2 regions of the Kluyvera huaxiensis genome follow, and region 2 is predicted to be linked to the other one. Evidence: riboswitches for the same ligand, from Rfam matches in the RefSeq annotation. Region 2 holds a riboswitch; the other holds the start of a gene.
What was found. A riboswitch is a leader RNA that binds a small molecule or an ion and turns the genes downstream of it on or off. The one in region 2 is predicted to bind cobalamin.
Positions count from the first base shown of each region.

Region 1: linked by a shared signal. The riboswitch ahead of btuB (TonB-dependent vitamin B12 receptor BtuB) and the one ahead of ABOC97_RS10725 (cobyrinate a,c-diamide synthase) in region 2 are both predicted to bind cobalamin.

Region 1 is NZ_JBEFLV010000016.1:113,350-120,271, forward strand. Features, by position in the region: gene oxyR (DNA-binding transcriptional regulator OxyR) at 1-224, shown strand, start outside; gene sthA (Si-specific NAD(P)(+) transhydrogenase) at 207-1,607, opposite strand; partial or broken gene fabR (HTH-type transcriptional repressor FabR) at 1,805-2,439, shown strand; gene ABOC97_RS16710 (YijD family membrane protein) at 2,455-2,814, shown strand; gene trmA (tRNA (uridine(54)-C5)-methyltransferase TrmA) at 2,861-3,961, opposite strand; cobalamin riboswitch at 4,075-4,262, shown strand; gene btuB (TonB-dependent vitamin B12 receptor BtuB) at 4,328-6,196, shown strand; gene murI (glutamate racemase) at 6,141-6,922, shown strand, end outside.
Region 2 is NZ_JBEFLV010000008.1:143,024-149,945, reverse strand. Features, by position in the region: gene amiC (N-acetylmuramoyl-L-alanine amidase AmiC) at 219-1,469, shown strand; gene cobD (threonine-phosphate decarboxylase CobD) at 1,476-2,552, shown strand; gene ABOC97_RS10730 (L-threonine kinase) at 2,537-3,406, opposite strand; cobalamin riboswitch at 3,539-3,728, shown strand; gene ABOC97_RS10725 (cobyrinate a,c-diamide synthase) at 3,823-5,196, shown strand; gene cbiB (adenosylcobinamide-phosphate synthase CbiB) at 5,193-6,152, shown strand; gene ABOC97_RS10715 (cobalt-precorrin-8 methylmutase) at 6,164-6,799, shown strand; gene cbiD (cobalt-precorrin-5B (C(1))-methyltransferase CbiD) at 6,796-6,922, shown strand, end outside.

The sequences.
Region 1 (6,922 bases), on a different contig from region 2:
CGGCGGGAAGCGGAATTACTTTGCTACCTGCGCTGGCGGTACCGCCGGAACGCAAACGCGACGGCGTGGTGTATCTGCCGTGTATTAAGCCGGAACCACGCCGTACCGTTGGCCTGGTTTATCGTCCGGGGTCGCCGCTGCGCAGCCGCTATGAGCAGCTGGCAGAGGCCGTCCGTGAAACGATGGACGGCCATTTCGACAAAGCGCTAAAAAAGGCGATTTAAGCCGTTAAGCGCCGCTACCCGATAGGCTTCCGCCATTGTCGGGTAGTTAAAGGTGGTGTTAACGAAGTACTCAATGGTGTTACCACCACCTTTCTGCTCCATAATCGCCTGACCGATATGAATAATCTCGGCTGCGCGTTCGCCAAAGCAGTGAATGCCGAGGATTTCCTTGGTCTCCCGATGGAACAGGATCTTCAGGCTACCCACGCTCATCCCGACGATTTGTGCTCGCGCCAGGTGTTTAAACTGCGCACGACCTACTTCATACGGCACTTTCATCGCCGTCAGCTGCTGTTCGGTTTTACCGACGGAGCTGATTTCCGGAATGGTGTAGATCCCGGTTGGAATATCTTCAATCAGATGCCCGGCAGCTTCGCCTTTCATCAGCGCCTGTGCGGCGATGCGGCCCTGATCGTAGGCGGCGGAAGCGAGGCTCGGATAGCCGATAACGTCACCGACGGCATAGACGTGCGGCTGCGCGGTCTGATAGAGGCTGTTCACTTTCAACTGGCCACGGCCATCGGCCTGAAGGCCAATGTTTTCCAGCGCCAGCGGTTCGGTGTTACCGGTGCGGCCATTGGCAAACAGCAGGCAGTCGGCCTTGAGCTTTTTGCCGGACTTCAGGTGCATGATGACCCCATCGTCCACACCTTCAATCTTCTCGTACTCTTCGTTGTGGCGAATGACCACGCCGCTGTTCCAGAAGTGATAGGACAGCGAATCTGACATCTCCTGATCGAGGAACGCCAGCAGACGGTCGCGGGTGTTGATGAGATCAACTTTCACGTCCATGCCGCGGAAGATAGACGCATATTCACAGCCGATAACCCCTGCGCCGTAGATAATGACGTGGCGAGGTTCATGGTGCAGGCTGAGAATAGAGTCGCTGTCATAAATGCGCGGATGATTAAAGTCGACGTCCGCCGGGCGGTACGGGCGGGAACCGCAGGCAATCACGAACTTTTCGGCGGTCAACGTTTCGACTGAACCATCCGGGCATTTCAGCGCGATGGTGTGTTCATCGACAAAGTGGGCGTCGCCCTGCAGCATTTCACAGTGGTTGCGCTCATAAAAGCCCTGACGCATACGCGTCTGCTGATTAATCACGCTATCGGCATGATTCAGGATGTCGGCAAATGAGGAACGGAGAAGTCGGCTGTGGTCGCTGTAGAGAGGGTTCTGGTTGAATTCGATAATACGGCTGACGGCATGGCGAAGTGCTTTGGATGGGATTGTGCCCCAGTGGGTACAACCGCCGCCGACATTATGATAACGCTCAATAACGGCGACGTGGGCTCCTTGCTTCACCAGACCCATAGCAGCGCCTTCGCCGCCGGGGCCGGAACCAATAATTACTGCATCATAATCGTAGGAATGTGGCATGGTAAGGCTTACCTGTTCTTATACATAAAAGCAACAGAATCATAACATCATCGAGGGAATAACCCAATTATCGTTGGGCTTTTTTCATACGGAATAGCATAAATAGCATGTAAACAATCATTAACAAAGCTGCGTAAGTGGAATCGTTTTAATCTCTGGTATAGTGCCAGCACGGCATATGGAAGGATTCAGTTATCGTGATGGGTGTAAGAGCACAACAAAAAGAAAAAACCCGGCGTTCGCTGGTGGAAGCGGCATTCAGTCAACTCAGTGCCGAGCGTAGTTTTGCCAGCCTGAGTCTGCGTGAAGTCGCACGTGAGGCGGGAATCGCGCCAACGTCCTTTTATCGCCATTTCCGCGATGTCGATGAGCTGGGGCTGACGATGGTCGATGAAAGCGGCCTGATGCTTCGCCAACTGATGCGCCAGGCGCGTCAGCGTATTGCCAAAGGCGGCAGCGTAATACGCACTTCCGTTTCAACCTTTATGGAATTTATCGGCAATAACCCCAACGCCTTCCGCCTGCTGCTGCGCGAGCGCTCCGGCACGTCTGCGGCATTTCGTGCGGCAGTGGCCCGCGAGATTCAGCACTTTATTGCGGAACTTGCTGACTATCTGGAAATCGAAAACCATATGCCTCGTGCGTTTACCGAAGCGCAGGCTGAGGCGATGGTGACTATTGTATTTAGCGCGGGAGCGGAGGCTTTAGATGTTGGCCTCGAGCAGCGTCGGCAGCTTGAAGAGCGGCTGGTGTTGCAGTTACGGATGATCTCCAAAGGCGCATACTACTGGTATCGTCGCGAACAAGAGAAAAGTCACGTCATTCCGAATAAGGTGGTAGACGAGCAATGAAACAGTCAGGTCAAGATAAAGGTACGCTGTTGCTGGCGCTGTTGGCTGGCTTATCGATTAACGGCACGTTTGCAGCGCTGTTCAGCTCCATCGTTCCTTTCTCAGTTTTTCCGATAATTTCTCTGGTGCTGACGGTTTACTGTCTGCATCAACGCTATCAAAACCGCACGATGCCGGTCGGCTTGCCCGGCCTGTCAGCCGCCTGCTTTATCCTCGGCGTGTTGCTCTATAGCACTGTGGTGCGGGCGGAATATCCGGATATCGGTTCTAACTTCTTCCCGGCGGTATTGTCGGTGGTGATGGTATTCTGGATTGGCTATCGGGTGCGTAACCGCAAGCAGGGCATTTCTGAGTGATATTGTTGGGCCCGGCAGCGCGATGCAGGCCGGGCCCGTGATGATATTACTTCTTCGTCAGCAGCACGCCGCATTCCATATGATGGGTATACGGGAACTGATCGAACAGCGCCAGGCGAGTGACGTTATGCGTCTGGCTTAATGTTTGCAGATTCTGGCACAGCGTCTCCGGGTTACAGGAGATGTACAGAATATTCGGGTATGCCTGCACCATCTTCTCGGTTTCACTGTCCAGCCCGCTACGCGGTGGATCGACAAAAATCGTCTCGCACTGATAGCTTTTCAAATCGATTCCCTGCAGGCGGTTAAATTCCCGCACGCCGTTCATCGCTTGAGTAAACTCTTCTGCCGCCATGCGGATGATCTGCACGTTATCAATCTGGTTAGCGGCAATGTTGTACTGCGCGGCGGCAACCGACGGCTTGGCTATCTCAGTGGCCAGCACACGATTAAAGTTGCGCGCTAATGCCAGCGAGAAGTTACCGTTACCGCAGTAAAGCTCCAGCAGATCGCCACGTGAATTTTGCGTGCTGTCCAGCGCCCATTCCAGCATCTGAATGTTCATCGCCGCATTTGGCTGGGTGAAGCTGTTCTCGACCTGACGGTAGATCATCTCTTTGCCGGCAACCGGCAGACGCTCATCAATATAGTCCTGGTCCAGCTCGATTTTGGTTTTGGTGGCGCGGCCAATCAGCTGGACGTTCAGCCCTTTCGCACGCAGCGCAGCGCGCAGCGCTTCGGCCTGTTCGCGCCAGGCATCATCCAGTTTTTTATGATACAGCAGTGAAACCACCGCCTGATTGCTCAGGGTGGTGAGATAGTCAATCTGGAACAGCTTGTGACGCAGCACCTGATTATCGCGCACGCCGTCGAGCACGGCGGTCATCAGCGTATTAATCAGCTGGCTGGCGGCCGGGAACGAATCGACGCGGATACGGCCCTTGGTCTGCTGGTCAAACATAATATGGTAGAGATCATCACCGTCATGCCAGATGCGGAATTCTGCACGCATCCGGTAGTGACTGACCGGTGAGCGAAACACCTCCGGCGCAGGAGCGCTAAACGGCGTCATCATTGTTTGCAGGCGAGTGACTTTCTCGGCGAGCTGAGCGTCGTACTGATCGGTAGGGAGATGTTCGGGGGTCATGGTGCATCCTGAATAGTAAAAGTACGCGGGGATTGTAGGGCTTGTTCAGGGGATGTCCAGCCTCATGCGGGTTAAAATGATAAATAGCAGTCTGGACATCCGTATGTAACTAAATGTAGCATTCGCGTACCGGTCCTGTGAGTTAAAAGGGAACCCAGTGTAAATCTGGGGCTGACGCGCAGCGGTAAGGAAGGTAAGAGAAGAGCGCACCTCGTGCAGACACTGCGGCTCACCGCGGGAAGTCATCTTCTCTTTTATATAGCCTCCAAGCCCGAAGACCTGCCGGATGACGTCGCATGAGGTTTTATCGTCGCGAGCAACTGATAAAACCTGCGGCATCCTTTATCTATTTCGGATGCTTTTAAAATGATTAAAAAAGTTTCGCTGATGACGGCGTTATCCGTCACGGCATTTTCCGGCTGGGCGCAGGACAATGATTCAGACACGCTGGTGGTAACTGCTAACCGTTTTCAACAGCCGGTTAATACCGTATTAGCCCCCACGGATGTTGTCACCCGCGATGAGATCAACCGCTGGCAGGCGAAAAACCTGAACGATGTTATGCGCCGCCTCCCTGGTGTTGATATTGCTCAGTATGGCGGTATGGGGCAGTCTTCGTCTCTCTTTATTCGTGGTACGGAAACTCGGCAGGTGTTGGTGCTGGTAGATGGTATCCCAATGAGCCGCCCGGGTATTTCGAATACGCCCGACCTTAACCAGATCCCTCTCTCCTTAGTACAGCGCGTGGAGTATATCCGTGGCCCGCGTTCAGCAATTTATGGTTCTGGCGCGATGGGGGGAGTGATTAACATCATTACGCATTCTGACAATGATGAGTCGAAGATTAATGCTGGCATGGGGTCGAAAGGCTACCAGCATTATGATGGCACGCTGCGTCAGCGCTTTGGCGATACGGTGGCTACGGTAGCCGGTTCTTATGAGAGTACCAACGGTTTTAACGTTCAGCCGAAATCGACCTGGGATCACGATAGCGACCGTGATGGTTTCCGTAATAAAACATTCTGGGGAAGCCTCGAGCACAAGTTTAATGAAAACTTGTCTGGTTTCTTCCGTGGGCATAGCTATACCAATAACTCCGATTACGACCTGGGTAAGGCGCCAACGTTGAAGGCATATAGTGCCGATGAGGAGCAGCTTTATAATCAGTCCTGGGACACGGGGATGCAATTTAACTCGGGGATTTACTCTTCGCAGTTGATTGCTAGCTACCAGAAGGTAAAGGACTACAACTATAGCAGTATCTATGGTCGTTATAATGATGGGACGACGCTGGATAATATGACACAGCGTAATCTGCAGTGGGGCAATAATGTCCAGGTCGGGCAGGGGTCGATCAGTGCCGGTGTCGATTGGCAGCAACAGCGTTTGACTTCATCGAGTACGACAGTATCCGATTCTTATAAGCGCGATAATACTGGGCTATATTTAACTGGTCAGCAGCAATTCGGCAGCGTAACGCTTGAAGCCTCCGGCCGTGAGGACCACGACGAGCAGTTTGGTTGGCATGGAACCTGGCAGACCACCGCTGGTTGGGCGTTTGTGGAAAACTACCGTGCAACGCTCTCTTATGGTACGGGTTTCCTTGCCCCATCTCTTGGGCAGCAGTTTGGCTCTACGCGCTTTGAAATTAGTTCAAATCCGAACCTCAAGCCAGAGGAGTCAAAACAGTGGGAAGCCGGGCTTGAGGGGCTGACCGGACCGTTGGACTGGCGCTTATCGGCGTACCATTACGAAATTAGCAACCTTATTACTTATTATTTCGATCCAAACACCGGAATGGGTGAATATGACAACATCAACTCTGCGACGATCAAAGGAGTTGAGTGGACTGGGAATGTTGATACTGGAATCTTTAGCCATCGGGTTACGTTGCAATATATGGACCCGCGTAATGATGATAATGGGGAAGTGCTAGCGCGCCGCTCAAAACGTCAGGCCAAGTATCAGCTTGATTGGTCGATGTTCAATGTTGATATGGACATATCATGGCAATACTACGGTAAGCGCTATGACAACAACACATCGGAGTACAACCCTAAACAGCAGATTTTACCGAGCTACAGCACAGTTGATGTATCGGCATCATATCCGATCACCTCACACCTGACAGTTCGTGGTAAAATAGCCAACCTGTTCGATAAAGATTACGAGACAGTTTATGGCTACCAAACTGCAGGACGGGAATACACCTTGTCTGGCAGCTACACCTTCTAACCCACGTCCCACCGTCCTGGTCTTTGACTCCGGGGTCGGTGGGTTGTCGGTCTACGATGAGATCCGGCATCTTTTGCCGGACCTTCATTATATCTACGCTTTCGATAACGTCGCTTTCCCGTATGGGGAAAAGAGCGAAGAGTTTATCGTTGAACGCGTCCTCGAGATTGTCACCGCTGTACAGCAACGCTATCCGCTAGCGCTCGCGGTTATCGCCTGTAATACGGCCAGCACGGTGTCGCTGCCCGCGCTGCGTGAGAAGTTCGCCTTCCCGGTCGTCGGCGTGGTGCCAGCCATCAAACCGGCGGCACGTCTGTCGGCCAACCGTATTGTTGGGCTGCTGGCAACGCGAGGAACGGTGAAACGACCTTATACCCATGAGCTCATTGCGCGCTTTGCAGATGAATGCAAAATCGAAATGCTGGGTTCCGCCGAGCTGGTTGAGCTGGCAGAAGCGAAGCTGCACGGCGAACCCGTTTCACTGGAAGAGCTGCGTCGTATTCTACGTCCATGGCTGCGCATGCAGGAGCCGCCGGACACCGTTGTTTTGGGCTGCACCCATTTCCCTCTATTACAAGAGGAGCTTTTACAGGTGCTGCCGGAAGGAACGAGGCTGGTGGATTCGGGTGCGGCAATTGCCCGTCGTACTGCCTGGCTGCTGGAACATGAAGCGCCGGATGCAAAATCTAGCGATGCTAATTTGGCATACTGCATGGCATTAACGAC
Region 2 (6,922 bases):
CAATGCATGATTATTCGTAATTAGTGTATTTTTATTCTGTTTCTGGCGGAAACGCAAGCCGGAATTTGCCTAAATAACGGAAAAGCTTGCTGTCAATTTCGTTGATCCTACGAATGTTTACCCTTTTATAGATGACAGTTTATTCGCCTTTGGTTAAAGTTTTCGGTCAATCGTATTATGCGTGAACCAAAATTATCTTTTTTTGCCTGGGATGGAGCATGTCGGGAAGTCAGTCGTTAAGTCGTCGTCGCCTGTTAAAAGGGGCGGGCGCCATGTGGTTATTGAGCGTGAGTCAGGTTGGTTTTGCCGCCGTTAGTCAGGTGGTGGCAGTGCGCATCTGGCCTGCGTCCAGCTACACGCGCGTCACGGTGGAGTCCAACCGTGTGATTAATTATCGACAGTTTGCGTTGAGCAATCCTGACCGTCTGGTGGTGGATTTCGAAGGGGTCAACCTGAATTCGGTGCTCAAAGGCATGGGCGCGCAAATCCGCGCCGATGATCCCTATATTAAATCGGCCCGCGTGGGGCAGTTTGATCCGCAAACCGTGCGTATGGTGTTTGAGCTAAAGCAAGACGTCAAACCGCAGCTGTTTGCGCTGGCGCCGGTTGCCGGGTTTAAAGAACGTCTGGTGATGGACCTCTATCCCGCCAGCAGCCAGGATGTGCAGGATCCGCTCCTGGCGCTGCTGGAAGAGTACAACAAAGACGGCCTCGAAAAGCAGGTTCCGCCTGCTCAAAGTGGCCCGCAGCCGGGCAAAGCCGGGCGCGACCGGCCGATTGTTATCATGCTCGACCCTGGACATGGCGGTGAAGACTCCGGTGCGGTTGGGCTGTATAAAACGCGGGAGAAGGACGTGGTGCTGCAAATCGCCCGTCGCCTGCGCGCGCTGATTGAGAAAGAAGGCAATATGAAAGCCTACATGACGCGTAACGAAGATATTTTTATTCCGCTCAAAGTTCGGGTCGCCAAAGCGCAAAAGCAGCGCGCCGACCTGTTCGTCTCGATTCACGCCGACGCCTTTACCAGTCGGCAGCCAAGTGGTTCATCGGTGTTTGCGCTGTCGACCAAAGGGGCCACCAGTACGGCGGCCAAATACCTTGCGCAAACTCAGAACGCCGCCGACTTAGTGGGTGGCGTGAGCAAGAGCGGCGACCGCTACGTCGACCACACCATGTTCGACATGGTGCAGTCGCTGACCATCACCGACAGCCTGAAATTTGGTAAAGCGGTGCTGAAACGTCTGGGACAGGTCAACAACCTGCATAAAAACCAGGTCGAGCAGGCCGGCTTTGCGGTGCTGAAAGCCCCGGATATTCCATCTATCCTCGTCGAAACGGCATTTATCAGTAACGTTGAAGAAGAGCGCAAGCTCAAAACGGCCAAGTTTCAGCAGGAGGTCGCCGAGTCGATCCTCGCCGGGATTAAAGCCTATTTTGCCGACGGCGCAACGCTGGCAAGACGCGGGTAATTCGGTATGTCACGTTTAAAGAGTGCTCACGGCGGTAATACTCGCGAAGCGGCCGCTTTGCTGGGCATCGGTGCCGATAAGCTGCTGGATTTCAGCGCCAATATTAACCCGTTGGGCATGCCGGAAAGCCTCAAACAGGCGATTATCAATAATCTCAACTGCGCCGAACGTTACCCCGACGTTGAATATCAGCAGCTTCATCAGGCGCTGGCGGCGCATCACGGTGTACCCGCGTCGTGGATACTGGCGGGCAATGGCGAAACCGAGTCCATTTTTACTCTCGTTCACGGTCTGAAACCGCGTCGGGCGATGGTGGTGGCGCCGGGTTTTGCTGAATATCGCCGGGCGCTGGAAACGATCGACTGCAAAATCGAAACCTACACGCTGCGTGAAGAAGACGGCTGGCAGCTCACCGAGCGTATTTTGTCGGCGCTGACGGCGGATCTTGACTGCCTGTTTCTGTGTACCCCGAACAACCCCACCGGACTATTGCCGGATCGCGCGCTGTTGGACGCTATCGCTGAACGCTGCCGGTCACTTGATATCGCGCTTATCCTTGATGAAGCTTTTATCGACTTTATTGCCGATGAACCGGGTTTTATCGGCGAGCTTAAGCAAAATCCGCATATCTGGGTGCTGCGATCGCTCACCAAATTTTATGCCATTCCCGGCCTACGTTTGGGCTATTTGCTCAACGGCGATGAACGTGCGGTGGCGCGTCTGCGCAAGCATCAGATGCCGTGGTCAATCAACGCGTTTGCCGTGCTGGCAGGGGAGAGGGTGCTTAATGACCGCGACTATCAGCAGGCGACTCTGCGCTGGCTGGCGCGGGAAGGTCAGCGTTTATATCAGGCGCTGGCAGAGATTGACGGAATAACCGTTTATCCGGGACGTGCGAACTATCTGTTTTTACGCTGCGAACGCGCCGATATCGAACTGCAATACGCGCTGCTGCAACAGCATATTCTTATCCGCAGCTGCGCCAACTATCCTGGACTCGACGGGCGCTACTTCCGCGTGGCGGTGCGTAGCGAAGCGGAAAACCAGCGGCTACTGGCGGCGCTGCGTCAGGCGCTCAGCTGAACCCCGCCGGGCACTGTGCGGAGCAAGTGCTGTTTCGGCCAGTGGTCGGTCAGCTTTTTCTGCGTCAGCGCCCACTTCAAATATTCCACATCATGACGACGCGGGTCGAGCATAAGCCCAACCACGCTGCCGCTGTGCGCCACGTTCAGGCCGTATAAGTCACAGGATTCTACTAACGCCATCAGCGCCGCAAAACCCGGTTTGGGCAACAGCGCCTGGCTGGCAATGGCGCTGAGCGTTGCCGCTTCGCCAAGCAGGCTGGCATCTTGACGAGTGCAGGCTGTCTGCACCTTTTCCCAGGCTTGTTGCAACTCTCCGGCGTGCGCTATTAGCGCGGTCTCACGGGGAAGGCGGTGATAATCCGCGGTGCGTAAAAGCACCGGGCTTTCCAGAACCAGTAGGTCAAAATGCGGGGCGGACGCACAGGCAATCTGCGTGCCGGCGTGATGGTGATCGAACAGCGTCAACTGACGAAACAGCGTACTGTCGGTAGGCTCCAGCGCCACGCACAGCGCGGCGAGCGTGGTTTCATCCAGCGAATGGCCGAGGTGGTGGGCGGCGGCCACTGCGGTGGCGGCGATATCGGCGGTGCTGCTGGCCATCCCTTTGGCAATCGGCAGCGTCGAATCGACCTCAATGCGCAGCGTCGGGCTTAGCGCCTGCGGAAAACCGAAGTGGGCGAGCAGCGCTTCAACCATCGCTCGGGTGAGCGGACGCTCATCGGCCCTCGGGATGCCGTCACACACTTCAACCGTGCTGTACCAATCTATCGGGCAGGAGACGAGCTTTTCACTGCCCAGAATCCAGCCCTGAATGAGTTCCCCGCAGGAGCCGGGACAGCGTGCCACGCTCATGATTATCCTTGTCTTACCGAACGAAGTATAACTACCGTAAATAAATATACCGGTATTGTCATAGCGCAACGAAATCATTCACGCGCGGCGCTAGAGTAAAGTGCTTTTATTTTATGCGGGCATTGTGCCGGCATAAATCTGCAACCAACAGGTTTGGCATATTATGTGCCAGGGAAGGAGGTGAATACACCCGTGTATAAATCCTCCGCAGCCCCCGCTGCTGTGATGCTGACGACCCCGTAAACACCACTGATCGCCAGATCGGGAAGGGCGGGCGAGGATGACGCTAAGCCAGAAGACCTGCCTGTTGGCCATTAACAACAACTTCGGTGGGAAGTGGGTTGCTTTGCGCTGCACGGTCATTTGACCGGGCAGACGTACGGCTATATCCAATCCCGCCTGAAAAGGGTCAGGGTATGGCAGCCAGGCAGCACGCATTTGTTCTCGCAGGTACCGGCAGCGGCTGTGGTAAAACCACGGTCACGCTCGGTCTGCTCAAACTGCTCCAGCAGCGCGGGCTGCGGGTTCAGCCGTACAAGGTTGGTCCTGACTACCTCGATACCGGCTGGCATACCGCGCTGTGCGGCGTCCCTTCACGTAACCTCGACAGCTTTATGCTGCCTCCCCCTATTCTCAATGCGCTGTTCTGCGAACATATGCAGCAGGCTGATATCGCCGTCATTGAAGGCGTGATGGGCCTGTATGACGGCTACGGCACCGACCCAAACTATTGCAGCAGCGCGGCGATGGCGAAACAGCTGGGCTGCCCGGTGATTTTGCTGGTGGATGGTAAAGCCGTTTCTACCTCAATTGCCGCCACGGTGATGGGATTTCAGCACTTTGACCCGAGCCTCAATATCGCCGGTGTCATCGTCAATCGCGTCAACAGCGACAGCCATTTTCAGCTGCTGAAAAGCGCCATCGAGCGTTACTGTGCCCTGCCGGTGTTGGGCTACGTTCCGCGCGCTGAAGGGGTGTCGTTGCCTGAACGCCATCTGGGGCTGGTCACCGCCCGCGAATCGACGCTGGATAGCCAGCCGTGGCTGGATTTTGCCGCCGGTCTTGAACGTACGCTTGATATCGACAGACTGTTGGCGCTGAGCGAGCTGGCGGAGCTGCCGGCAGGTGAATGGCCCTCAACCCCGCTGAGCGGTGAGGGTTTAACGCTGGGGCTGGCCGATGACGAAGCCTTCAATTTCTACTACCCGGACAATCTGGCGCTGCTGGAACGAGCCGGGGTAACGATTGTTCGCTTTAGCCCACTGCACGATAGCGTGCTGCCGGATTGTCAGATGCTGTGGCTGGGCGGCGGCTATCCGGAACTGCACGCCCGCGCGCTGGCGGTTAATACGCCGATGCTGGAACAACTGCGAGCTGCGCATCGGCGTGGCGTGGCAATTTACGCGGAATGCGGTGGGTTGATGTACCTCGGCAGCACGCTTGAGGACGCTCAGGGCGACATCCACGCGATGGCCGATATTCTTCCCGGTGCGAGCAAAATGGGCAAACGGTTGACCCGTTTTGGCTACTGCGAAGCGCAGGCTGAGCGCCAGACCCTGCTGGCCGCGCCCGGTGAGATACTGCGCGGGCATGAATTCCACTACTCCGATTTTAGCGCCCAGCTTCCGGCGACGATGGCCTGCCGTAAAACCCGCGACGGCGCGGTTCTCCAGCAATGGCAGGGCGGTTGGCAGATAGGAAATACCTTCGCCAGCTACCTGCACCTACATTTTTCCCAGCGTCCCGCCATGCTCAACCACTGGTTTGCTGCCGCAAGGAGCGCGCAATGACGCTGCTCGCCTGGTGTCTGGCGTGGTTGCTCGATTTTATGATCGGTGACCCGCAAAACTGGCCGCATCCGGTGCGCTGGATGGGCAATCTGATTAACGCCGTACAGCGTGCTGTACGCCGCCTGTGCCATAGCGATCGCGCGCTGCGTATCGGCGGTGGCGTGATGTGGCTGGCGGTGGTGGGACTGACGTATAGCGTGGCCTGGGGTGTACTCAGACTTGCTGCATGGGTGCATCCGTGGCTGGGGTGGGGCGTTGAAGTGTGGATGATTTTCACCGTGCTCGCCGGGCGCTGCCTGGCGCGTTCTGCCCAAGATGTGGCGCGTCCGCTGCGGGAAAACGACCTGGCCGAAAGCCGCATCAAGCTGTCATGGATTGTGGGGCGCGATACCTCCGCGCTTCAGCCCGAGCAGATCAACCGCGCGGTGGTGGAAACGGTCGCCGAAAACACCGTCGACGGCATTATCGCGCCGCTGTTCTTCCTGCTGCTTGGCGGCGCGCCGCTGGCGATGGCCTATAAAGCGGTGAATACCCTCGATTCGATGGTCGGCTACAAGCACGAAAAATACCGCGCCATCGGCATGGTCAGCGCCCGCCTGGATGATGCCGCTAACTTTATTCCCGCCCGGCTGAGCTGGCTGCTATTAAGCGCTGCCGCCTGGCTTTGCCGCCTCGATGCCGCGCGTGCGCTGCGTATCGGCTGGCGCGACCGCTATAACCACAGCAGCCCCAACTGCGCCTGGTCAGAGGCGGCGGTGGCCGGTGCGTTGGGGATCCGCCTTGGCGGCCCGAACGACTATTTTGGCCAGCGCGTGGACAAGCCGTGGATCGGCGACGCCCGACGCGATATCGCCATTGATGATATTTCCCGAACGATTCGACTGATGTGGGTGGCGTCAACGCTGGCCCTGCTGCTGTTTATGGCAGTCAGGTTCTGGCTGATTGGCGCAGCCTGAGGAGAGCAGTAATGAACTATATCCAGCAACCGCAGGCGATTGAGCGCAAAAGCTTTGAAATCATCAGCGAGATTATCGCGGAAACTCGCCCGGAGTACCGCTTCGACAGCCCGCTGCACGAGGCCATTATCAAACGGGTGATCCACACCACCGCCGACTTTGAATGGCTGGATATTCTGTGGTTCGCTCCGGATGCCTTAACCCGTCTGAGTGCGTCGTTAAGCCGCCCGTGCACGCTGTATACCGACACCACGATGGCGCTCTCCGGGATCAATAAAAATCTGCTGGCGACCTTTGGCGGCGAATGCCGCTGTTATATCAGCGACCCGCGCGTGGTGCGCGAGGCCAAAGCCCAGGGCATTACCCGTTCGATGGCGGCGGTGGATATCGCCGCGAAAGAGGAAGGCGATAAGGTGTTTGTCTTCGGCAATGCGCCGACGGCGCTGTTCCGCCTGCTGGAGCACAAAGAACTGGAAGTCGGCGGCGTGATTGGCGTGCCGGTCGGTTTTGTCGGCGCGGCAGAGTCGAAAGAGGCGCTGAGCCACAGCGGCCTGCCGGGCATTGCCGCGCTGGGGCGTAAAGGCGGCAGCAACGTCGCGGCGGCCATCGTCAACGCCATACTTTATCAGCTGCAGGCCGGCCAATGAGTGAACCCTCCTTTGACGCCCCGGTGTGGCATAACGGCAAAGCGCTGCGCAAAGGCTACACCACTGGCTCCTGCGCCACGGCGGCGGCTAAAGTCGCCGCGCTGATGGTGATGCGCCAGCATT